DNA from 4 places in the Gordonia otitidis genome. Region 1 is predicted to be linked to each of the others. Evidence: predicted binding sites of a transcription regulator. Region 1 holds the regulator's gene; each other region holds the start of a gene.
What was found. The regulator LexA, encoded in region 1, represses DNA repair genes until DNA is damaged. The targets are predictions, from matches to a motif close to CGAACANNTGTTCG.

Region 1 (6,034 bases):
CGACACGCCCTGGTCGAAGGCGATTGGAAGACGAATCACGCGTTCTTCGAACGCAATCGAGCGCTTCTCAGCGACGCCGCCGAAGTCGAACACCGTGCCCGTCGCCGCGATGTGGTGATCACCGAGGACCAGCTGTTCGAGTTCTACGATCAGCGCATCGGCACCGAGGTCACATCCGCGCGTCACTTCGACACCTGGTGGAAGAAGGCGAGGAGATCCGATGCGACACTCCTCGACCTGACTCCAGAGGACGTGGCCGCAGACGTCCACGTCGCGGACGCCGACTATCCCGGAGCGTGGCAACAGGGCGACACCCGGTACCGCCTGCGGTACAGGTTCGAGCCCGGCGCGCCGGACGACGGTGTGTCGGTACTGATTCCGCGTCCGCTACTGCGCCACGTTCGCCCGGCGGGCTTCGACTGGCTGGTACCGGGGATGCGCAGCGAACTCGCGACCGAGCTGATCAAAACGCTGCCCAAGCCCATCCGAAAGACGATGGCGCCCGCCCAGCGGTTCGCCGACCTCGCGCTGTCGCGGCTCACTCCGCGCAAAGAGCCACTGACCGTCGGCCTCGCCCGGGAGTTGTCGACGATCACCGGACATCCGATCGCGCCGGAGGACTTCGCACCGGAACGCCTTCCGGCATACCTACGGATGAATTTCGTCGTGATCGACGAGAAGGAGGAGTCGGTAGCCACCGGTAAGTCACTCGCCGAACTGCGTACCCGTGTCGACGGCGACTCCCCACAGCCCGCGCCGCGTCGCACCTATTCGTCGTGGACAGCGGACGGGATCGGAACGCTCGACGACTCTGTCGTCACCACCGTTGCGGGGCAGCAGATCACGCGGTACCCCTCACTCGAGGTCGTCGCCGGGCCGGAGGGCACCCGGGGCGTCGCACGAACACTCGCCACCACCGACGCCCAGCGGCGCGCACAGCTGGGCGCCGCGGTCATCGAACTCCTCGATCACGCCATCGCGCCGCTGTCGCGCAAGATCAGCGCAGGACTCGATCCGTCGGACAGACTGGCGCTCAGTCAGAGCCCATACGAGAAACCCGACGCGCTGTATTCGGACTGCACCCGACGGGCTATCCGCGACATCGCGCCTGCCGCAGCCGACCTCGGATCGATACGTACACCGGCGGCCTTCGACGACCTCGTCGCCACGCTGCGTTCCCGAGTCGCCGCGGCAGCACCCGACTACTTCGCGCTCGCTGTTGCAGTCTTCCGTGAAATAGCACCGCTGCGCGCTGAGATCGACCGGCACTCAGGCCGGGTCGCGGCAGATGACGTCGCCGAACAGTTGGCCGACCTCGTCTTCGATGGATTCGTCCTCGCCACAGGCCGTGAACACCTTCAACACGTGCCGCGGTATCTGAGGGGTGCACGCCAGCGACTGGAGCAACTTCCCGCTGCCGCGGCGCGTGATCGGGACGGACTGGCCACCATCGACCGTGTCACGGAACGGTGGAACCAACGCCTCGCCCAACTTCCCGAGGCCAGGCGCGATGTGGTGAACGAGGAAGCACACTGGCTCGTCGAGGAACTCCGGGTGAGTCTCTTCGCCCAGAAACTGGGCACCGCATACCCGATTTCGGAGAAGCGAGCTCTACGAGCTCTGGACCGCCTCAGCTGACACCGCGGCCGGGGAGGTCGCCGCGTTCGAATCGTCGGGAGTGGCACCAGCGTGGTCGGCGTCGGGGCCACCCGGTGCGGCATCGTCGTCCGCGGTGTTTCGCGACCCGGTGAGAGTGCCCTGCAGGTCGTCGATCTCGCGCTGGAAGTCGTCAAGCGAGTCGAAGGAACGGTAGACCGACGCGAAACGCAGATACGCCACCTCGTCGAGGTCGCGAAGGGGTCGGAGGATGGCCAAACCGACCTCGTTGCTGGGTATCTCGGCGGAACCGGACGCCCGTACCGCATCTTCGACCTGCTGGGCCAGTTGCGCCAGGTCGTCTTCGTTCACGTGTCGTCCCTGACAGGCGCGGCGGACTCCGCGCATCACCTTTTCCCTGCTGAACGGCTCCGTGACCCCGTTTCGTTTCACCACGGCGAGCACCGCACTCTCCACAGTGGAGAACCGGCGACCACATTCACTGCAGGCGCGGCGGCGTCGGATCGCCTGTCCCTCGTCGGCGACACGCGAATCGACGACCTTGGTGTCTTCGTTCTTGCAAAACGGGCAGCGCATGTAGTCCTCGTGCAAATCTCGGGACGCATCGGCTCCGCAGGTCTCGACCCGGTCGATCGTCAGACGACCGACGGGCTCGAGACCGAGGCGGTGACCGTGTCGGTTTCCGACTGGACCCTGTGGCATCGAGAATACCGCCCTGTTCTCAGCGATAGGTCGGCGTGAGCAGGGGTTGCCCCACGCGCAGGCCACTCGACGGCAGATCATTGAGATCGACGATCTCGTCGATCACAGTCTGGCGAGGTACATCGGGTGCGACCCGCTGCGCGATCGAACTCAGCGAATCGCCCGCACGCACGTGCACGACCTGCGTCGACGTCGCTGTCGGCGTGGTGGCGCGCTGGTAGTCGGCACCGACGACACCGACGACCCAGACGGTCAGTGCGAGTCCGACGCCTGCGAGCACCGCCAACAGCGTCGCCCGCCGACGACGAGCGGCGGTCAACTCGCCGACTCCGCCGGCACAGCGAGTGCCGACCGGGCGTGCGGTCACCGCTGCCTGCGCAGGACGATTCCGAGGCGCAACGCCCGCGTGGGAGTTTCGGCCCGTCCCCCGCGCCGCACGGTCGGTGGTCACACCATGGCCCGTCGACACTCGTCGAGGCGCGGCACGACGCGCGGACGTCCGCACGGGCGTCGGCGCGAACGCGGACGTGGCCCTGGCCGTGGTCGGGGCCGGCGGGGTTGTCAGGGGGGTCTGCAGAGAGGACTCCGGGCGGGCGTCCAGGGGGCTCAACAGGGTGGTCATCGCTACCTCCAGTGCTCGATCATGCGTTCGATGAACGGATGTTCGAGTTCTATCACGGGGGTCTGACAAAGTCGTGCGACACGTCGAACAAATGTTTGATGTTGTCGGAGGCCTCGGATAGTCTCGGCGCCAGATGATGCACCGCGGACCGGTCTCGACACGACCGAGCCGATTCCCGAGCAGCGGTACCCCGACCACAGCACACATCCGGAAAGGACGGATTCGATGACAGAGAAGTCACGGCGCGGCCCGTCGGCGCCGAAAGGCAGCGGTCGCGGCGTCGCCGCCAAGAAGAGTGGGGGTGATGCCGAACCGCAGATCGATCCGGCTGCCGCCGAGGCATCACTGACGGATCGGCAACGCGGCGTTCTCGACGTGATCCGCAAGTCGGTGCGCGAACGCGGCTATCCGCCCAGCATTCGTGAGATCGGCGATGCCGTCGGCCTCACGTCGACCTCCTCGGTCGCCCACCAGCTGCGCACGCTCGAACGCAAGGGTCTCCTCAAGCGTGATGCCAACCGCCCCCGTGCGGTGAACGTCTCCGAGGCTCCTGACGCGATGCACTCGGACGCGGTCAACGGAGATCTCCCCACGCCCACCTTCGTTCCGGTTCTCGGACGGATCGCGGCCGGCGGGCCGATCCTCGCGGAGGAAGCGGTCGAAGATGTGTTCCCGCTGCCGCGCGAACTCGTCGGCGAGGGCTCACTGTTCCTGCTCCGGGTGGTCGGCGAATCGATGATCGATGCCGCCATCTGCGACGGGGACTGGGTGGTGGTTCGTCAGCAGAACGTCGCCGACAACGGCGACATCGTCGCGGCGATGATCGACGGCGAGGCGACAGTGAAGACCTTCAAGCGCAAGGACGGACACGTGTGGCTGATGCCGCACAATCCGCTCTTCGATCCGATCCCCGGCGACGACGCCGCCATCCTCGGCAAGGTCGTGACGGTGATGCGACGGGTCTGACGCCCGTCGATCATCGCGTGCCGCTCCTCAGTCGTCGAGGTGCTCGGCGGCCGCGCGGCGGGCGAGAGCCGGGCTCGTGGTCTGGAGTACTGCAGCGGCCGCTGCCCGACACTGGTCGAGTGTCACCGTCGACAGCTTTGCTCCCACCGCGGGCGTTGCGGCCGGAGCAGCCGACAACGAGGTGACACCGAGTCCGACGAGCACACACGCCAACGCCGGATCGGCCGCTGCCTCACCGCAGACTCCCACAGGCTTGTTCAGCTCTGCCCCGGCATCAGCGACCTGCGCGATCAACGCGAGCACGGCGGGTTGCCACGGATCGGTCAGTTCGGCCAGTTCCGCGGACATGCGGTCGGCGGCCATCGTGTACTGCGTCAGGTCGTTGGTTCCGATCGACACGAAGTCGACCTCGGCCAGGATCGCCCGAGCGAGGATCGCCGCTGCGGGGATCTCGATCATCACGCCGGCAGTCAGACCACGTTCGCGCACCATGCCCGCGAACTGTGCAGCCTCCGCGGCGGTGGCGATCATGGGCGCCATCACCCAGGGCCGCGACCCCGTTTCGGTCGCGGCGCGTGCAATCGCATCGAGCTGTCCGCGCACGATCTCGGGGTGATCCGCGGCGATCCGGTTGCCCCGCACCCCGAGCGCTGGATTCGCCTCGTCGGGGTGCTCGATGAACGCCAACGGTTTGTCCGAACCCGCATCCAGCGTCCTGATGACGACCTTCTGGCCATCGAACGCATCGAGCACGTCGCGATAGAGTCGCGTCTGCTCGTCGACGCTCGGCTCGTCGCCCCGGTCGAGAAACGCCAACTCGGTGCGGAACAACCCGATCCCCTCGACCGGCGCATCTGCAGCGCTTCGCGCCGACGCGCCGTCGGCGACATTCGCAAGGATCGCCACGTCGACGCCGTCGGCGGTCCGCCCGGGTCCACTCCACGCGGCGACCAGCGCAGCCTCTGCAGCGCCACGCTCGACGAGTTCCCGAGCCGAGGCGGGATCGGGTTCGACGACAACCGAGCCCGCTGCGCCGTCGATCAACACCTCTGTACCGGAGGTGATCTCACCGAGTCCGGCCACGGCGACCACGCACGGGATACCCAGTTGCCTCGCGATGATCGCCGTATGGCTCGTCGGCCCGCCCAGCCGTGTGACGAGGCCGACGATGACCGTCGGGTCGAGGCCCGCGGTGTCGGCGGGAGCGAGATCGTCGGCGAGCAGGACCGATGGTTGCGTGGGGGTCGGGATTCCCGGCTCGGGCTCGCCGAGGAGTTCAGCGACGACGCGATCTCGCACATCGTTGAGGTCGGTGATGCGTTCGGCCATCAGCCCACCGAGTTTGGCGAACATCTCGGCGAAGGTCTGCGTCGCGGCGACGACTGCCGCGGGCGCCGGTGTACCGGCGGCGACGAGCTTGTTGGCCGCGCCTATCCACCCCCTGTCCTCGGCCAGACCAGCGGTCGCATTCAGCACCTCTGCCGCGGCGCCCGACGCGTGCGACGCGCGGTTGCGCAGTCGGCCCGCCACCGTTGCGGCGGCGGCCGCCAGCCTGTCGGCCTCGGCGCCGAGGTCGTCGTCGGCGAGACTTCGGTCGGCCCCGAGTAGCCGATCGTCGTGTTCGACGCGGCCACCTGGCCACAGCGCGGGGCCGTAGGCGTATCCCGCGACGACGGGGGTTCCCGTCAGTTCTCCCTGTCCATTCATTGAGACCCGATCGTCCGATACCAAGTGATTCTCCATGTGTGACTACCGCCTTCCGGGTCCATCTGCCGGGTGAGTGGTGCTCACTGCCGACATGTTCTGTGATCAAAGTTACTCCGAACGCTTGACTTGTCAACACAGTCGGGCGTAAAACCAGATATATCAACATTCAAAACAACAGAAACTCACAGCCGGGCTTCCGACGTGAGAGCCACACCACAGATCGGAGACGACAGGTGTACGCCGAAGAGCGACAGCGGGCAATAGCGGATCAGGTGCGCACGCACGGCCGCGCCTCCGTGACCGCGTTGGCCGACAGGTTCGAGGTGACCAGCGAGACGGTGCGTCGCGATCTGGCCGTCCTCGAACGCGCCGGCAGCCTGCAGCGCGTCCACGGGGGTGCGGTCAAGGCAGGAGCGGTCG
Region 2 (6,034 bases), 700 kb from region 1:
GATCATCGGTGGCCACAATCTATGCAGACCCTGCAATACGATGGTCGCGCCCGCGGCGAATTGGGCCAGGACCTTGGCCGAGTCGACCTGATCAGGCATCTCGGCACCGAAGCCCGCCGGCCCGAGATAGCAGTCCTTGCCGACCAGACCGCCTTCTTTGGCCATCCGGATGAACGGCGCACGCACCCCGCGCTCCGAGATCAACTCGTCGACGCTGTGCGGCGAGAGCAGATCGTCGAAGTCGCGGGGCAGCGTGTCCGAACGGCTGAGCAGCGGCTGCCGACCCCAGTGCTCGCGTGCGAACACCTCGGCATCGACAGCGATGCATCGACTCAGCGAACTCATCATTCAGGCGGTGCCGTCTGCGCCGCCGTCGTGCCCGTCGGGGTTGGAGCCGCCGTCGGCGGGACCTTCGCCGGGTGATGCGGTGCCGTCTGCGCCGCCGTCGTGTCCACCGGGGTTGGAGCCGCCGTCGGCGGGACCTTCGCCGGGTGATGCGGTGCCGTCTGCGCCGCCGTCGTGTCCACCGGGATTCGAGCCGCCGTCGGCGGGACCTTCACCCCCTGGGCTGGAGGTGGTGATGTCGTCATCATCGAGTGCCATGGGAAAACCCTTTCCTCGTCGGGAGCCGCTCGGTCGCGAACTCCACTCTCCACTATGTCGACATGTGTCGATTTTGACGAGGATTCACTGGCGAGGACCGGAGTTCGTTACGGCGCCGAGATCGCGATTCCAGGTCGGTCACGGGCGTTAGGGTGCAGAAGTGAGTCTGGGACAGTCTTTGATGCGGCGTGTCAATCGGGGCATGCCCGTCGCGACATACGTGAAGAAGCGCTACGGGTTCGAGTCCGTGGCCGAGTTCGAAGGCTATGTCGCTCGACTTGCGCGTCACTCGGATCAGGCGTGGTCGAACGCCGCACTCGACACAGCCGAACGATGCTGGGACGGATTCGTGGCGACGCTCGACGACCTGTCCGACGACGATCTCAACCGACGGCTCGCAGCACCGGGCTCCAACACCCCGTACGCGCTTGTGCACCACTGCATCGAGATGACCCGGTGGTGGCTGGGCACATTCGGCTGCGGTCTCGACATTCCCCGGGACCGTGCGGGTGAGTTCGAGGCAACCGGCACGCGCGCCGATCTCGTCGAACGAATCGCTCAGGTTCGCCGTGACGCCGATGTCTGGGCGACGCGCATGCTCCGCGAGGGCATCGCGGCTCGCGCTGCTCGTGGCACCAATGCCGACGTCGATCTCGACACCGTCACGCCGGAATGGGTTCTGCTGCATGTCGTACACGAACTCGCACAGCACCTCGGGCAGCTTCAGGTCACCCGCGATCTGCTGCGGGACTGAGCGTCCGCGCCATCAACACGTGTGCTTGCTCGACGTGCGGGGCCACGACGGCGCGACAGCGCTGACACCCGGGATGAAGACAGTGGACACGGGGGCGAAGACAGCGAACGGATGGCTCGAAACAGGCTGCGCTGCAGGCGCATCAAACCTGTGGAGAAATGCGTACAAGTTCGCTCGGTACATCGACAATGTCCGATTGGCCGGGTAGTATAGAACACATATTCGAATGATCGATTCGACGCGACAGCGGAAGGTCTTGGGGGTGAGGACGCGTGAGTGCTGGTCATGACGGTCCGGACGGCCACCCGGATGATTCCAAGAGTGATTGTGCGCCTTCGTTATTGGATGCTGCTGGGTTGGATGCTGCCGGCTTGGGTTCTGCGGTGGTGGGGTCGGCGGATGCTCGGGTGGCGGGTGTGTTGTCGCGGTTGGCGTCGGTGGTTGATGAGTTGGCCGGCTGTGATGTGTCGCAGCTCTCGGATGCGGGTGTGGTGGAAGCGGCCGCGGTGGCCGAGCGGTTGGCGCGGCGGACGGCTGCGGCGGTGACTGATCGGCTGGTGGTGGAGGCGTCGGATCGCAATCTGCCGCGCTCGCTCGGGTACCGCGATGTGCGGGACTTTCTCGCCCACCGGCTGGGTGTCGGCGACCCGGCGGCGCGACATCGACTCATCGCAGCAACCGGCTCGTTCACCTCGATTGTGGGTGAGAAAGGCGATCCGCAGTGTCCGACGTTGGCGCGTCACTGGGGGCAGGGGCTGATCGCACCCGCTCGCGCGCGGGCGGTGCTCGAAGTACTCGATCAGATCCCGCATCAGATCCCGGCCGACGTGCGCGCGGCAGCGGAAGCGCAGATGGCTGGCTATGGCGTCGACTTCACGCCGAAGGAGATCACCAATCTGGGTACCCGGTTGATGGCGCATCTGGATCCCGATGGGACGGTCACCGACGACACCGACCGCAAACGGCGTCGCCGGTTGTGGGTGAACCGGCAGGGCGCGGACCTGATGTCGCGGTTGATTGCCGATCTCGATCCGGCGACCCGCGCCCGCCTGGATGTGGTGTTGGACGCCTGGGCCAAACCCGGCATGAACAATCCCGACGACGCCGACTCGCCTGTCGGGCCGGTGGGAGATGCTGACGCCGAGCTGGTGGCGCAGGCCGCCGCGCGTGATCAGCGGTCGCAAGCCCAACGCAACCATGACGCCGTGTCAGCGTTGCTGTCGCAGGTTGTCGATGCCGGTGTGCTCGGCCGCTCGCATCGGGGACTGCCGATGCAGGTGATCGCCACCACCACGCTGGCCGAATTGGAGGCGCACGCCGGGGTGGCGCGGACCGCGTCGGGCACCCTGCTTCCGATCCCCGATCTGATCTTGATGGCCACCCACTCGGCGAGCGGGGTGCAACCGTTCCTGGCGGTATTCGCCGAGCACACCAGCGTGCCCTTGTATTTGGGGCGGTCGAAACGGTTAGCCTCGCCAGGTCAGCGGTTGGCGTTGTTCGCTGCCGAGGGTGGCGGCGTGTGTTCAGCCCCTGGCTGTACCCAGCCGGCGTCGCGGGTGGCGATGCATCACGCCGCCAAGGACTGGGCCCAGGGTGGGTGCACCGACATCGACCAGTTGGCACCGGCCTGCGACATGCACAATTCACGGGTGGGTCCGCGCCCTGGTCAGTACACGACCCGCATCATCACCGACGGCCCCGATACGGGTCGGGTGGCGTGGCGGTTGAACGCCGCCCCCGGCATGCCCCCGAATCCCGAGCACGTCAACCGGGCCGCGGACGTGGCCGCCGACTTCCGCGATTATCTCGCCACCACGCGCACCGAAACGTCGGCCACCACCGGCACCATCACCAACCTGGCAGACCGACGCCGCCGACACACACGTGCAGCAGATACAGATGCTGCGGGCCCAGGTGTCGGCACAGGTGCGGTTGTTGATGCAGGTGCTGGTGCTGTGCGGGAGGATGTCGATCGCGGCGACGTGAGCAGGTCGAGCGGTCGGGGCGATGCGCGTGAGAATCGCGCCGGCCCACCAACACCCAAATCGATCAGCGTTGTCGAGCACCACGCACTGACCGCGCTGCTCGACACCACACCCGAGCGCGCCGGTGACCGCCGCGTCGACATCACCTGGAACCCACCCCGACCACTCGATCCCGACCCACCACCCGGCGACTATTCACCTGGCGGCATCGACCCGCCTCTACCCGACGCCGCCTGACCGTCGCATGTTCGCCACATCACACCCCGCCACCACACCAGGTGGCGGGGCAGGAGTGGGTGCCGAGCGTCGTGCTCGCCAGGGAATCACCCCCCGTTCAGATGCCGCCGGCCACCACGAATTGTCCGGTCGCAACGCCACTCGCCGACGTCGCGATGGCCATCACGATCGCTCCGTAGGGCAGGCGCCACTGGGAATGCAGCCGGCGGAGTTCGATCGCGGGAATCTCGACAGAGGCGGAGAAATCCGCGCCGTCGCGGTCGAATGCGACTGCCTCTCCGTTGACGAACAGCTGCACCAGGGTGGCGTCGGATGCGCCGGTGATGTCGATGACGGTCTGGGTTCCAGGACGTGTAGCGGCACTGAGTTCGATTGTGGGAGAGATGGATTCGCCAACTGCTTGCCCCGCCGCGCTGCCTTGTGGCGCTCCGCTCTGGCGCTGCAGAGGTGGCAGCTCAGGCGTCGTCGGTGGGGCGACCCGTCGTCGGGAGACCTGTTCGTAGGCCCATCCGTAGGCGAGCAATGCGTTGTCGTCATAGGCTCGCCCGGCGAAGGTGAGGTTCACGGGCATACCGATGTCGCTCATCGTTCCCATGGTGACGTTGACAGTCGGGATGCCGTAGTGACGGATCATCGTGTTTCCGGTCGACACCCAGACGCCGTTGGCCATCGCTTTTTCATGGGCCTCAGGATTCACGTCCGCGTCAGCCGCTCCGACATCCAACGCGGAGGGGAAGACGAGTGCATCGAGACCCAACTCGTCGAGCCACTCCTCCAGGTCGATGCGGCGCAATTCCTCCAGCCCACGAACTCCGTCGGCGAGGTCGGGAATCTCATCGAGCTCCCGAATGCCATCCGCAGCCCGTTGCGGATACCGGCTGATGTCGAGGTTGTACCGCGCGTAATACCCGTGCAGTTCATCGGGAATCGTGCCGTCGGCAAGCGGGAAGATCAGTGACCCGTCGACGTCGGCGAGGCGGCTCAGCGCCGTATCTCCGTTGGCCTGCAGGTAGTCGTTCCACGCCCATGTGGTCAGGTCCCACATCTCGGCGTCGAAGAATCCCGCTGGCAGGATTCCGCGCGCGTAGCCGTCGTGAGCATCGTCGCGGTCGAGTTCGTAGTTGGTGAGCGCGGGAAAATCCACGTCGATGATCTCTGCGCCCGCTGCCTCCAGGTCAGTGCGAGCACGGTTCCACAACTCGATGACCGACGGGCGTGGCGTGATCGGCCAACCGGCCTCGGGGTCGTTGCCCAGGATGATCCGGGGGACACCGAAGCGTTTGCCCCGCAACGCATCCTGATCGCGCAAGTGCTGATACGACTCGGGGCGTACCGAAGACGCCGCAGGCAACTCGACCCACGGCTGTGTGCGCCAGAAATCGCCGCGCGTGTCAGGGTCGTCGGTGACGAGGACGTCGAGCAGTGCCAGCATGTCGTCGACGGTCCGCGTATGCGGCACGACGACGTCCATTGTCGGCGTCAGCGGCCAGTTACCGCGCACTGAGATCACGCCGCGCGATGGTGTGTATGCGACCAAGGCATTGTTCGAAGCCGGGGACCGACCGCTCGACCACGTCTCCTCGCCGAGTCCGAAGGCGGCCATGCTCGCCGCGGTCGACGCACCCGACCCGTTCGACGATCCGGACAGATATGCGGCTGCGAGGTACTCGCGGTTGTAGGGACTCTCGGCTCTGCCGTACACGCCACGCTGCATGCCGCCATTGGCCATCGGTGGCATGTTGGTCAGGCCGAGGCAGATCGCTCCAGCTGCCCGCAAGCGTTCGACGGCGAAGGCATCCGACCCGGCAACGAGATGCGCGAATGCAGGCGAGCCAGACGCCACGGTGAGACCTCGAACGCGATAGCTGTCCTTGGCGGTGTACGGGATGCCGTCGAACGGTCCCCGTGCCTCGCCACGGGCGCGGCGTTCGTCCGAGGCGCGCGCCTCGTCGAACATCTCAGGGTTCAACACCGGAATCGCATTGAGCGTCAATCCATGTCGATCGTAGCGAGCGATGCGGTTCAGGTATCCGGCCACGAGTTCGACACTCGTGACGTCGCCGCACTCGAGTGCCCTACTCAGTTCGGCGATCGGCGCTTCGACCAGTGATGGTGTCTGCGCTGCCTCGCTCATGATCCGGCACCGACCGAGGGTTGTTGCTGGGTGATGCAGTGGATGCCGCCGCCTCGTGCCAGGATCTCCCGCGCGTCGATGGTCACCACACGCCGCCCGGGATAGACCGATGACAGGATCTCGGCTGCGTGTGCGTCGGCGTCGGGCTCGCCGTAGCCGCATGCGATGACGCCGCCGTTGACGACGAGGTGATTGATGTAGCTGTAGTCGACAAAGCCCTCGGAGTCGCGGATCGTCGCCGGTGCGGGAAGGTCGACGATGTCCCACGATCTGCCGGCCGCGTCGGTGGTGCCTTCGAAGAACTCGCGGAGTCCCTTGGTG
Region 3 (6,034 bases), 1.1 Mb from region 1:
GAACCGGACTCCGTTCGTGTCGGCGGTGTCGGACTCCTCTGCATGCTTGATCCACGGGATGCGCGGGGTGAACGCGAACCGGCCGACGGCACCGAGCAGGGCGGGAATCAAAGTCAGCGCCGCGAGAACAGCCATGAACACCGCGACCGCTGCGCCCGCGCCCATCTGCGTGATCAAGGGGATACCGACGACCATCAGCGCCACGACGGCGATGATCACCGTCAGTCCCGCGAAGACCACCGCGGAGCCCGCCGTACCGACTGCCCGACCGGCGGCGTCGGCCCTGTCACCACCGCGTTTCACCTCGCCGCGGTAGCGGGACACGATGAACAGCGCGTAGTCGATCGACACCGCGATGCCGAGCATCGTGACAATCGCCGTCGCGGTCTCGTTGACGGTCAACACCTCGGCCGACAACCGCAGGAGCATGATCGTGATCAGCACACCCATCAGGCCGGTGATCAGCGGGATGAACGCGGCGACCAGTGCCCCGAAGGCGACGATCATCACCACGAACGCGATGGCGAATCCGATCAGCTCGGCCTTGCCGCCTGCCTCCATCACACTCATCAACGAACCGGTGGCCTCGACCTGCAACCCGTTTCCGCGATGCTTCTCCAGGATGTCCGTCAACTGTTTCTTGTTGTCGACGGTGAGGTCCGTCAGCTCGATGTTCTGCCTCACCTGGATCAGCCCCACCTTGCCGCCGTCGCCGAGGACAGAGGACGCGAGCTCGGGTTTGGCGGCCGCAACGGTCACCGGGTTGAGCACCGTGGCCTCGTCGGTGAGATCGGGCAGCGTGTGCAGGTCGGCGACAAGGGCGTCGATCTGCGATGAGTGATTGGCGAGTCCGTCGTCGGCGGCGACGAGGACGCTCGTCGATGCCTGCGACTGCTGCTTCATCACCTGCGGGAAGTACTCCTCGACCTGCGACGTCGCGGTTCCCGAGTCGGTTCCCGGAAGGTCGAAGTCCTTGGCGAACTTGGGGTTCAGCGCACCGACGAGCCCGATCAACAGAGCGGCGATCAGCACCCAGGCGCCGATCACCCACCACTTGTGGCGGAACGAGAATCGCCCCACCCGGAACAACAACGACGCCATCAGCGATCTCCCTGGAACTGTCGGTGGCAAGAACTGTTAGTGACTAACACTTGTGCTCCGGTATACATACGGCCATCTCGACGCGCCACCTCCGAGCGGAGATTGTGATCGACGTCCTACGGTCCTCGCCTCCCCACGATCAACCGGATCCGGCATACGAACGCTTGTTCGATCAACGTGTAGACTTCGGGGCATGAGCGCAGGAGTCCAGGGATCGATTTTCGATCTCGACGCCGAGTCGCCTCGTCTCGGCGATCTCGGACAACACGTCGAACGACGCACACTGACCGACGGCGCGTGGGCGGATCTGCGACCGGGATGGATCACCGGCAGCGTCGACCTGTTCGACGCGCTGCGTACCGCAGTGCCGTGGCGAGCCGAGCGTCGTCGGATGTACGACAGGGTCGTCGACGTTCCGCGGCTGGTCTGCAATTACCGAGCGGGCGACGAACTGCCCGACCAACTCCTCGACGACGCCAGGTCGGCGTTGACCGCCCACTATCGCGACGAGTTGCCCGAGGGCTTCGCCACGGCGGGCCTGTGTCTGTATCGCGACGGGTCGGATTCGGTTGCGTGGCATGGCGATCGGTTCGGTCGCGGTGCCACGCACGACACGATGGTCGCGATCGTGTCGCTCGGTTCGCCACGTCCGTTGGCGCTGCGGCCGCGCGGCGGCGGGACGTCGTTGAAGTTCATGCTGTCGGCCGGCGATCTGTTGGTGATGGGCGGGAGTTGCCAGCGCACCTGGGAGCATGCGGTACCCAAGGTTCGCGGGGTCGGCGCACGGATGAGCGTGCAGTTCCGACCTCCCGGCGTCTGGTGATCCCACCCGCGTCCGTGCGCGGAACCTTTCCGGCTTCGTCTGCGTCAGAGTTGCTGCCGCCGGTGACAGCCGGCGGAGTCATCTGACCCAGGGGGCCTCCATGAGTCCGAGCGATCTCGTGCCCGACTTCGTGACGAAGACGGCCGACAGCATTCACGATCAGCTGCGATTCGGTGTCGACGCCGACGAGATCACGTCGATGGCGGCATGCTGGCGCGCGCAGGGCTCCGCCGTCGCCGACATCGAACTCGGCGCATTGTCGGCCGCCACCGGTTCGGAAAGCAGCGTCGTGGCCGCACTCCACAGCGCACACTCTGCGGCGTCCCCGACCCTCGCGTCCGTCGCGACGCGGCTACGCACCCTCGGCAACCACCTACGGACGTTCAACGACTCGACCACCGCTGGCGATGCCGCCGCAGCAGCATCGTTGCGCAGCCTCGCGGAGCGGTGATGTCTCCGACCATCTCGCTACTGCGCTCGTGGAGCACCGATTCGATGACGGCCGCGGGCGACGCTGCGCAGTCCGCCGCCGCAACTCTCGATGCCGCGCTCGATGCCACCGCCCGTGCATTCGACGGGGCGATGCTCTGGCGGGGTGCCACACACGATGCCGCCCATGTTCGCGTGACGCAGGAGCGCGATCACGCCGATGAGGTGCGCAACGTGTTGAACCAGATCGCCGACGAGGCCAAAGACGCCGCGGCCGACATCGCGCATGCCCGCGACTACGTCCTGCGCCAGGTTGCGAGCGCACTCGCCCAGGGCTTCACCGTCTCCGACACCGGAGAGGTGAGCCGCGTCGGGAACTCCGCGGAAGATGATTCCGCCGACGATGACTCGGCCGAGAACGACAAGGCCTCGAGCCTGCAGGCCCAGATTCAGCACGGACTGAACACGGTTGGCGCGTACGACACCGACTATGGGAGCCGGATCGCCGACCTCGCCAGTGATCTCGCCACGATGGTCAACGGGCAACCCGATGTCCGGCTCCCCGACGGCACGTATACCGACGCCGACGATCTGGTCAGGCGATTGTCGATGATGCGACCAACAGAGATACGCGCGACGCTCGAGGCCATGAGTCCCTCCGATGTGCGTCGGCTCGTCGCTGCCGACCCGATCGCGATGGGCAGACTCGACGGTGTGCCATTCCCGTTGCGTGCCAACGCAAACGAGGTCAACATCCGCAACGCCCTCGCCGATGAACGGCAAGCCGGTCGGGGGAACGGCCCCCGCGCAAAGAGACTGATCGAGTTCCTGCGTCAGATCCCCGATCCGCGTCAGGCCGCAGGCTTCGACGATCCGCGCGCAGGGGATGGCGCGGACGATCACCTGGTCGAGCGATCATTCATCGTCTTCGACAACACCGAGAACGGTCACTTCATCGAGATGATCGGTCAATTGGCGCCGGGCACACCCAACGCTGCGGTGTACGTACCGGGAACGGGAACGAACATGAACGACAGCACGTCGAACACGAAATCGGCGTGGAACCTGTCGAAGCGCACCGGTGGCCCCGTCTTCGTCTACGCCGACGGCGACCTCCCGCAGAAAGTGGGATACGAGGGTTGGCCGACGGTTGTCTCCGATGCTCTCGCTGGTGGGGCGGTGGGCGGACGCGCGCTCGGTCCGGCCGGAATCGTTCCCGGGGCAGTGCTGGGTTCGGTGTCCGCGGTGGCCTCGTCGGTCAACGACTCCGCTCTCGATCCGCAGCTCGCACGCGACATGGCACCAGGGTTGGTGGGTTTCAGTCACGCGCTCGACGCCGAGATCGAGGCCACATGTCCGGGCGCGAAGACCACCTATATCGGTCACTCCTACGGCGGATCCGTCGTCGGGTCCGCCGAACAGCTGGGGCTGCGGGCGGACCGCGTGATCTATGCGTCGTCCGCGGGCACGGGAGTGTTCGATACGCCGTGGAGCGACCGCGACGTCGAGCGCTATTCGCTGACGGCGCCGGGCGATCTCATCCAGGCGTCGCAGTCGCTACCCGGCAACCCGCACGGCGCCGATCCCGACACAGCCGAGGGCGTCATACGCATGGATACCGGCTTCTACGGCGAGCACAACTCGGAGAAACACGGGTTGGTGCAGGGGCTGAAGGGACACGGCGAGTACTGGAACGATCCCGATTCCGACGCCTTCGAGAACATGGCAAAGGTGGTCCGCGGCGAGACGCCGACGCCCTACGTCGAACGCGCGGCGGACATGCCCGGCAGCGACACAGCACACACCTACGCCCGGCGCGCCGCCGATGCCGCGGAGGTCGCCGAGACCGTCGTGCCGCCGCTGGTCGCACTAATCGACGAACTCCGCAACGGCCAGATCCACCTGCCACATGTTCCCGACGTTCCGCTGCATCTACCGCGATGAAGAACTTCCGGTCAGTTGCCGGAATGCCTCGACGAGCCGGTCGCCATTCGGATGGCGGGGCCGAGCAGACCCGAGATCAAGCCGCTGATCGACAGCGGCGTGTGCCCGTCGAGTCCGATCGGGGCGTACATCTCGGTGATCTCGCTACGTCCGCGCATGACGCGGCGGTCCACCGCTGTCCAGTGCTCGCTCTCCTGCTCCGACGCGTCGATCGCGGCGCCACTCGCAAGAACCGGGTAGCGACCGCTGCGCGCGAATTCGCACAATCGTGCACACTCGTTGACCGGATCGCCGATGACGGTGTACTCGTAGCGCCGTTCGGCTCCGATGTTGCCGGCGAAGACAGTGCCGTAGGAGACCCCGATGCCCCACCGGATGTCGAGAGCCTCGGTCAGCCCCCTGGCCAGATCACGCGCAGCGGCAAGCGCTGCCGCAGCAGGATCGTCGAGTTCGACGGGAGCGCCGAACACTGCGAGCGCAGCGTCGCCCTCGAATTTGTTGACGAAGCCACCGTGCCGGTCCACCACGTCGGCGACCACGGAGAAGAACGAATTGAGCAGCGCGGCGGTGTCCTGGGGTGCACGGTGCTCGGCGAACGAAGTCGAGCCGACGATGTCGACGAACAACACGCCGACCTGGCAGTTGGACCCGTGCATGCCCACGCCGTGTTCGATCGCCAGTCGCGCGACGGTGTCGCCGACGTGTCGTGCGAACAGTTCGCGCATCCTCTCACGCTCGTCGAGACCCTCGACCATCTCGTTGAACCCGTGCTGAAGCACTCCGAGTTCCGAGGAGTCGTAGACGTCGACGTGGGTCGTGAGGTCGCCGTCCTGTACCTGTTGCACGGCGTGCCGCAGTTCGGTGAGCGGGTCGATGATGGCCTGCCCGACCAGCATGATGACACGGACCCCTGCCGCGAGGCCGACTGCGGCGAGGACCACGGTCGTCCAGTCGATCCGGCCGACGGCCGGCGGCAGGAGTCCCGACCATCGTCCGATGTTGATGATGAGCAGTCCTGTCATCGGCACGAGGCAACTGATCGCCCACACCGCCGCCATCCGGGCACGCACACCTTGGACGGCATGCGTTGCGGGTTGATCCTGCAGCGCGATGATCAGCAGCGGACGGGCCGATCGTTCGGCGAAGAGGTAGGTGAGGCATCCGATCGACACCCCGGCGAGGGCGAAGGCGACCGCCACGCCGAGCAGGTCGTCGGCGGTGAGCTTGTCCAACGACAGCAGCACGTAGCTCAGCACTGCGAGCAGCCAGCCGACCATCGTCGCGGCCGCCTGCGCGAACGGGATCCGCTGCACGGAACGTCGACGAGCACGGTCGGCGAGATTGCCGCTGATGAACCACCGCAGCTGTGGCGTCATCACTCCGAGCACGAAGAAGATGTTGACGATGAGCCCGACCACGATCGCAGCGACGACCGCCGGGAAGTTGGGCGCGCCAAGCGTGGTGGCGAACGTCATCCGACCGCCGTTGTAGGCGAGTTGCACCAGCAGGAACGTTTCGAGACCGACGAGTACATTGCTGCCGACGATCGCGGAGCCCGCGATCAGGCTTGCGCGACGTGCGAGGCGGATCCGCTCGGCGCGACCGATATCTCCCCACTCGCGCAGCGTCGGCGGCCGCTCGACGCCCCAGACGAATGTCGAGTATCGACGCCGCGCGCGAGACCACTTGTCGTCATGGTCGCCCGAGTCGCGTTGCGGTTGCACCGTGACGCCTTTC
Region 4 (6,034 bases), 740 kb from region 1:
AGGGTGCGGTGGGCGTGGAGAGGAGTCCTAGTCGGAATCGGTGTCGAACTCTGCGTCCTCGACGAGCAGGCGGTTGAGTAGCGAGGTCAGCGTTCGGATCTCGTCGGGGTCCCATTCGGACAGCCGCGCACGCCAGTCGGCGACAGCGGCCGCGGTGACACGTTCGACGCGCTGGCGACCGGCGGGCGTGAGTGACACCTGGCGTGCGCGTGCGTCGTGCGGGTCGGCATGTCGCTCGGCGAGGCCGAGCCGGACGATGGCGTCGATCTGCCTGCTCACCGTCGACTTCTCGAGGCCGAGTTGTGAGACGAGGGTGGAGACGGGGAGCGATCCGTTCGCATGCGCGAGCATCGCGATCAGCGGATATGTCGACGGGTCGAGCCGGGGATCGACCGCACGAGCGCGCGTACGGAGTCGGATGCGACCCTGGCGCATGAGGTCCGCGAAACCGTTCTCGAGTGCGGTGATCGGGTCGTCGGAGAAATCGGGGTCCAGCGGGTGATCGGTGTTCACGGGGTGATCGGAGCGAGCGTCGCCCATCTGCGGATGGTCCTGTTCCTCGTGGTTCGGCGGATGATGCGGCACACAGTACCGCGCGTCTCTTCCTGGCTCAGGATTCGAAGCGATCGGTCGGTGCGCCTCGCCTTCTCACCATCCGCTCCTGCTCAACAATCGGCTCCCGGCCTGCCCCGCTCCTGGCCTGCCCCGCTCCTGGCCTGCCCCGCTCCTGGCCCGCCGCTCCTGGCCCGCCCCGCTCCTGGACTGCCACGACTCCTGCCCCGCGACCTGGTGTGGTGGCGGGGTGAGCCGGTGCTGGTGGTTCTCGCCTGCTCGGCCCGGTGGCGCTCAGGCTGCGAGTGGGTCGGGTTCGTGGCCGTGGTCGGGGTGGCCGGGCGGGTGCCAGGTGATGTCGACGCGTTTGTCACGGTCGCGTATGTCGCGGTCGTGGTGATCCGGCGCAGTCATGGCGCCCAGCAGGGTGTGTAGTCGGTGGTCGATCACGCTGGTTGGCGGTGCGCCGCGTGTGTCGCGGGGGACGAGTCGGGTGACTGACGCCATCGTGTCGTCTGTCACGTGGTCGGTGCTCGTGGTGGCGAGATAATCGCGGAAGTCGGCGGCCACATCCGCAGCCCGGTTGATGTGTTCGGGATTGGGCGGCATGCCGGGGGCGGCGTTCAGCCGCCACGCGACACGCCCGGTATCGGGGCCGTCGGTGATGATGCGGGTCGTGTACTGACCAGGGCGCGGACCCACCCGTGAATTGTGCATGTCGCAGGCCGGTGCCAGTTGGTCGATGTCGGTGCACCCACCCTGGGCCCAGTCCTTGGCGGCGTGGTGGATCGCGACCCGCGATGCCGGCTGGGTACAGCCGGGTGCTGAACACACGCCGCCACCCTCGGCAGCGAACAACGCCAACCGCTGACCTGGCGAGGCTAACCGTTTCGACCGCCCCAAATACAAGGGCACGCTGGTGTGCTCGGCGAATACCGCCAGGAATGGTTGCCCCCCGCTCGTCGAGTGGGTGGCCATCGAGATCAGATCGGGGATCGGTAGCAGGGTGCCCGACGCGGTCCGCGCCACCCCGGCGTGCGCCTCCAATTCGGCCAGTGTGGTGGTGGCGATGACCTGGATCGGCAGTCCCCGATGCGAGCGGCCGAGCACACCGGCATCGACAACCTGCGACAGCAACGCTGATACGGCGTCATGGTTGCGTTGGGCTTGCGACCGCTGATCACGCGCGGCGGCCTGCGCCACCAGTTCGGCGTCAGCATCTCCCACCGGCCCGACCGGGGAGGTGTCGTCGTCGGGATTGTTCATGCCGGGTTTCGCCCACGCATCTAACACCACATCCAGGCGGGCGCGGGTCGCCGGATCGAGATCAGCAGTCAACCGCGACATCAGGTCCGCGCCCTGCCGGTTCACCCACAACCGGCGACGCCGTTTGCGGTCGGTGTCGTCGGTGACCGTCCCATCGGGATCCAGATGCGCCATCAACCGGGTACCCAGATTGGTGATCTCCTTCGGCGTGAAGTCGACGCCATAGCCAGCCATCTGCGCTTCCGCTGCCGCGCGCACGTCGGCCGGGATCTGATGCGGGATCTGATCGAGTACTTCGAGCACCGCCCGCGCGCGAGCGGGTGCGATCAGCCCCTGCCCCCAGTGACGCGCCAACGTCGGACACTGCGGATCGCCTTTCTCACCCACAATCGAGGTGAACGAGCCGGTTGCTGCGATGAGTCGATGTCGCGCCGCCGGGTCGCCGACACCCAGCCGGTGGGCGAGAAAGTCCCGCACATCGCGGTACCCGAGCGAGCGCGGCAGATTGCGATCCGACGCCTCCACCACCAGCCGATCAGTCACCGCCGCAGCCGTCCGCCGCGCCAACCGCTCGGCCACCGCGGCCGCTTCCACCACACCCGCATCCGAGAGCTGCGACACATCACAGCCGGCCAACTCATCAACCACCGACGCCAACCGCGACAACACATCCGCCACCCGAGCATCCGCCGACCCCACCACCGCAGAACCAACCCGCCAGCATCCAACAGGGCTGGTGCACACGACGTTTCATCGACGCCCGAACCGTCGTTGCCGCTGTCGTGCGCGCTACTCATGTCGTGTCACCCCCACCCTCTGGATCGCCTTGATCGAATGTGTGTTCGACACTAGTCGACGCCACCGACATGTTCCGCCGCAACCTGTGCGGACATCGGTGACGCGCTACCAGGAGCTGGATGGAACCGACCTGGTGTGACCGGCGGGCGTGCGTTCGTCATCCCGTCAATCTCTCCATCCCGTCGATCTCGGCGTTAGCCTGGTGGGTATGCGAACGCATCCGCTCGGCGCCGCGGCTCGTTTGCTCTTTGTTGCCATCGCGGTGCTCGTGATCATTTTCCTCGTACCGCTTCCGACGTGGCTGGTTGTAGCGTTGGCTGGATTCGGTCTCGTTCTCATCGGTGCGACAGTTGCCGACATGACCGCACGCCGGCCGGTCGAGTAGGTCATCAGCTGAAAAGACCTCATGCGTCAGCGTGATGGCGGCGGTGGGTCAGTGGCTGGCTGAGCAGACGTGAAATCTGTTGTCCGCTGTGGGCTTTCGGCGTGGTGCACGGCGGTGTCGGCGCGTTCGAGCGCGGAGTCCTGAGTAGTCGTTTTGTTGTCGTATGCGGCCCGCCCGCAGCGGTAGGGTCGCTCGGGGATCCACGCCAGTGGGGAGGCTCGAAAACCGGCAGCCCGGCTGCTCCTCCGGGATTCGAGCGCTGTGAGAGGGACTGCGCGGTGGCCCTGCGAGGGTCGCGTCACCCGAGGCCGGGCGGACCGCATTCGGAAAGCAGTGGTGCCGACACATATCCTTGACAGGTAAACCCGACCGATCAGGAGACACCCATGCTCGCCCGAACCGACCTACGCGGTAGCTCGCCGACGCTCGCTGAGCTGCGTCGCGCGTTGCCCCGTGGGGGCACCGACGTCAACGCCGTTCTGGACACGGTGGCGCCGGTGGTGCATGCGATCGCCGACCGCGGCGTCGAGGCGGCACTGGAGTATGGCGAGAAGTTCGACGGCGTGCGTCCGTCGAGCGTTCGGGTCCCCGCGGCCGTGATCTCCGATGCCCTCGAACAGCTCGATCCCGCCGTCGCCGACGCGCTCCGCGAATCGATCACTCGCGCCCGCCTCGTGCACGCCGATCAGCGGCGCACGACGACCCGCACACAGGTCGTCGACGGGGGAGCGGTCAGCGAGAAGTGGATTCCTGTTCGTCGTGTCGGCCTTTATGTCCCCGGCGGCAACGCGGTCTATCCGTCCTCGGTGATCATGAACGTCGTGCCCGCCCAGGAAGCCGGTGTCGGCTCACTCGTCGTCGCATCGCCTCCGCAGAAGGACTTCGGGGGATGGCCACACCCGACCATCCTTGCGGCGTGTGCTCTTCTCGGCGTCGACGAGGTGTGGGCGGTCGGCGGCGCGCAGGGTGTGGCGCTGCTGACCTACGGTGGCGTCGACACAGACGGTGCCGTTCTCGACCCCGTCGACCTCATCACCGGTCCCGGAAACATCTATGTCACGGCAGCCAAGCGCCTGTGCCGCGGACTCGTCGGCATCGACGCCGAGGCTGGTCCCACCGAGATCGCCATACTCGCCGACAACACTGCCAACGCGTCCTTCGTCGCAGCCGACCTCATCAGTCAGGCCGAGCACGACGTTCTCGCGGCCTCGGTGCTGGTGACCGACAGCGTCGAACTCGCCGACGCCGTCGACGCAGAGCTCGATCGCCAGGTGTCCGAAACCAAACACCGCGAACGCGTCACCACCGCACTCAGCGGCAAGCAGTCGGGCGTCGTGTTGGTCGACGACATCGACGCAGGTCTCGCCGTGGTCGACGCCTACGCGGCCGAACACCTCGAGATACAGACCCGCGATGCGGCGCGTGTGGCCGACCGCGTGCACAACGCCGGTGCCATCTTCGTCGGTGATTTCGCGCCGGTCAGTCTCGGCGACTACTGCGCCGGCTCGAATCACGTTCTGCCGACGTCGGGTTCGGCGCGCTTCGCATCGGGACTGTCGGTGCAGACCTTCCTTCGCGGCGTGCACGTCATCGACTACGACGAGGACGCCCTTCGAGACGTCTCCGCACAGGTCGTCACCCTCGCCCAGGCCGAGGATCTCCCGGCGCACGGTGATGCAATCACCCGTCGATTCGCCGCAGGCGGCGTCGAGGCAACGAAGTGACGCCCACGAACGCCCCCAGCGCGTCGATCCCGGGCACCTCGGTGACGGTCGATGATCTCCCGATCCGCGACAATCTGCGTGGCAAAACCGCTTACGGTGCACCGCAACTGAAGGTTCCGGTCGTTCTCAACACCAACGAGAACCCACACCCGCCCTCGGCCGAGCTGATCGCCGACGTCGCCGAAGCCGCCAGGGCGGCTGCAGCTGATCTGCACCGTTACCCCGACCGCGACGCCGTCGCCCTGCGTACCGATCTCGCCGCGTACCTGACGGCAGCGACCGGTACGTATCTCGGCGTCGAGAACCTTTGGGCGGCAAACGGTTCCAACGAGATCCTGCAGCAGCTCCTGATGGCCTTCGGCGGTCCTGGCCGTAGCGCGGTCGGCTTCGTGCCCAGCTACTCGATGCACCCGATCATCTCCGACGGCACCGACACCACCTGGCTCGAGGCGAAACGGAACGCCGACTTCTCCCTCGATATCGACCACGCGGTTGGGGAGATCACCGCGCGACGCCCCGACGTCGTCTTCGTGACGTCGCCCAACAACCCGACCGGCGCGTCGATCCCGAACGAGGGACTGCGTGCAATCGTCGACGCCGCTCCGGGCATCGTGATCGTCGACGAGGCATACGGAGAGTTCTCCGAACAGCCCAGTGCGGTGGAGCTGATCGACGAGTTTCCGGCGAAGGTCGTGGTCAGCCGGACCATGAGCAAGGCGTTCGCCTTCGCGGGCGGGCGGCTGGGGTATCTCGCGGCGTCTCCCGCGATCGTCGACGCGCTGCAGTTGGTGCGTCTGCCGTATCACCTCTCGGTGCTGACACAAGCCGCGGCGCGTGCGGCCCTCCGCCACAGTGAAGAAACACTCGGCGGGGTCGCCGAGATCATCGCCGAGCGCAAACGTGTTGTCGCCGAACTGGAGAAAGCCGGTTTCGACGTCGTGGACTCCGACGCGAACTTCGTGCTCTTCGGACGCTTCGCCGACGCCCCGGCCTCGTGGCAGCGGTACCTCGACGACGGCGTGTTGATCCGCGATGTCGGAATTCCCGGGCACCTGCGTGTCACGATCGGTTTGGTCGAGGAGAACGACGCGTTCCTCGACGTCAGCAGAAGACTTGCCACCACAGATCTGGAGAACACACAGTGACCACCCCGGCACCGCGGATCGCGCGCGTCGAACGCACGACGAAGGAGTCGTCGATCGTCGTCGAACTCAATCTCGACGGCACCGGCACGACCGCCATCTCGACGGGCATCCCGTTCTTCGACCACATGCTGACGGCATTCGGTGCGCACGGCAGCTTCGATCTC

Region 2: LK459_RS19860 (HNH endonuclease signature motif containing protein) is a predicted target of LexA. The motif match lies at 1,569-1,582, and genes of this name have one in related genera.
Region 3: LK459_RS04550 (alpha-ketoglutarate-dependent dioxygenase AlkB) is a predicted target of LexA. The motif match lies at 1,259-1,272, and genes of this name have one in related genera.
Region 4: LK459_RS19680 (HNH endonuclease signature motif containing protein) is a predicted target of LexA. The motif match lies at 2,650-2,663, and genes of this name have one in related genera.

The regions. Positions count from the first base shown of each region.
Region 1 is NZ_CP085974.1:5,032,660-5,038,693, forward strand. It holds gene hrpA (ATP-dependent RNA helicase HrpA) at 1-1,638, shown strand, start outside; partial or broken gene nrdR (transcriptional regulator NrdR) at 1,759-2,193, opposite strand; gene LK459_RS22775 (LysM peptidoglycan-binding domain-containing protein) at 2,339-2,941, opposite strand; gene lexA (transcriptional repressor LexA) at 3,260-3,907, shown strand; gene ptsP (phosphoenolpyruvate--protein phosphotransferase) at 3,935-5,650, opposite strand; gene LK459_RS22790 (DeoR/GlpR family DNA-binding transcription regulator) at 5,848-6,034, shown strand, end outside.
Region 2 is NZ_CP085974.1:4,333,611-4,339,644, forward strand. It holds gene LK459_RS19845 (cupin domain-containing protein) at 1-348, opposite strand, end outside; gene LK459_RS19850 (hypothetical protein) at 349-603, opposite strand; gene LK459_RS19855 (mycothiol transferase) at 806-1,357, shown strand; gene LK459_RS19860 (HNH endonuclease signature motif containing protein) at 1,714-3,579, shown strand; gene LK459_RS19865 (amidase) at 3,677-5,713, opposite strand; gene LK459_RS19870 (agmatine deiminase family protein) at 5,710-6,034, opposite strand, start outside.
Region 3 is NZ_CP085974.1:1,010,522-1,016,555, forward strand. It holds gene LK459_RS04545 (MMPL family transporter) at 1-1,101, opposite strand, end outside; gene LK459_RS04550 (alpha-ketoglutarate-dependent dioxygenase AlkB) at 1,295-1,924, shown strand; gene LK459_RS04555 (hypothetical protein) at 2,025-2,375, shown strand; gene LK459_RS04560 (alpha/beta hydrolase) at 2,375-4,297, shown strand; gene LK459_RS04565 (adenylate/guanylate cyclase domain-containing protein) at 4,309-6,021, opposite strand.
Region 4 is NZ_CP085974.1:4,297,022-4,303,055, forward strand. It holds gene LK459_RS19675 (MarR family winged helix-turn-helix transcriptional regulator) at 28-540, opposite strand; gene LK459_RS19680 (HNH endonuclease signature motif containing protein) at 847-2,496, opposite strand; gene LK459_RS19685 (hypothetical protein) at 2,825-3,001, shown strand; gene hisD (histidinol dehydrogenase) at 3,388-4,725, shown strand; gene LK459_RS19695 (histidinol-phosphate transaminase) at 4,722-5,870, shown strand; gene hisB (imidazoleglycerol-phosphate dehydratase HisB) at 5,867-6,034, shown strand, end outside.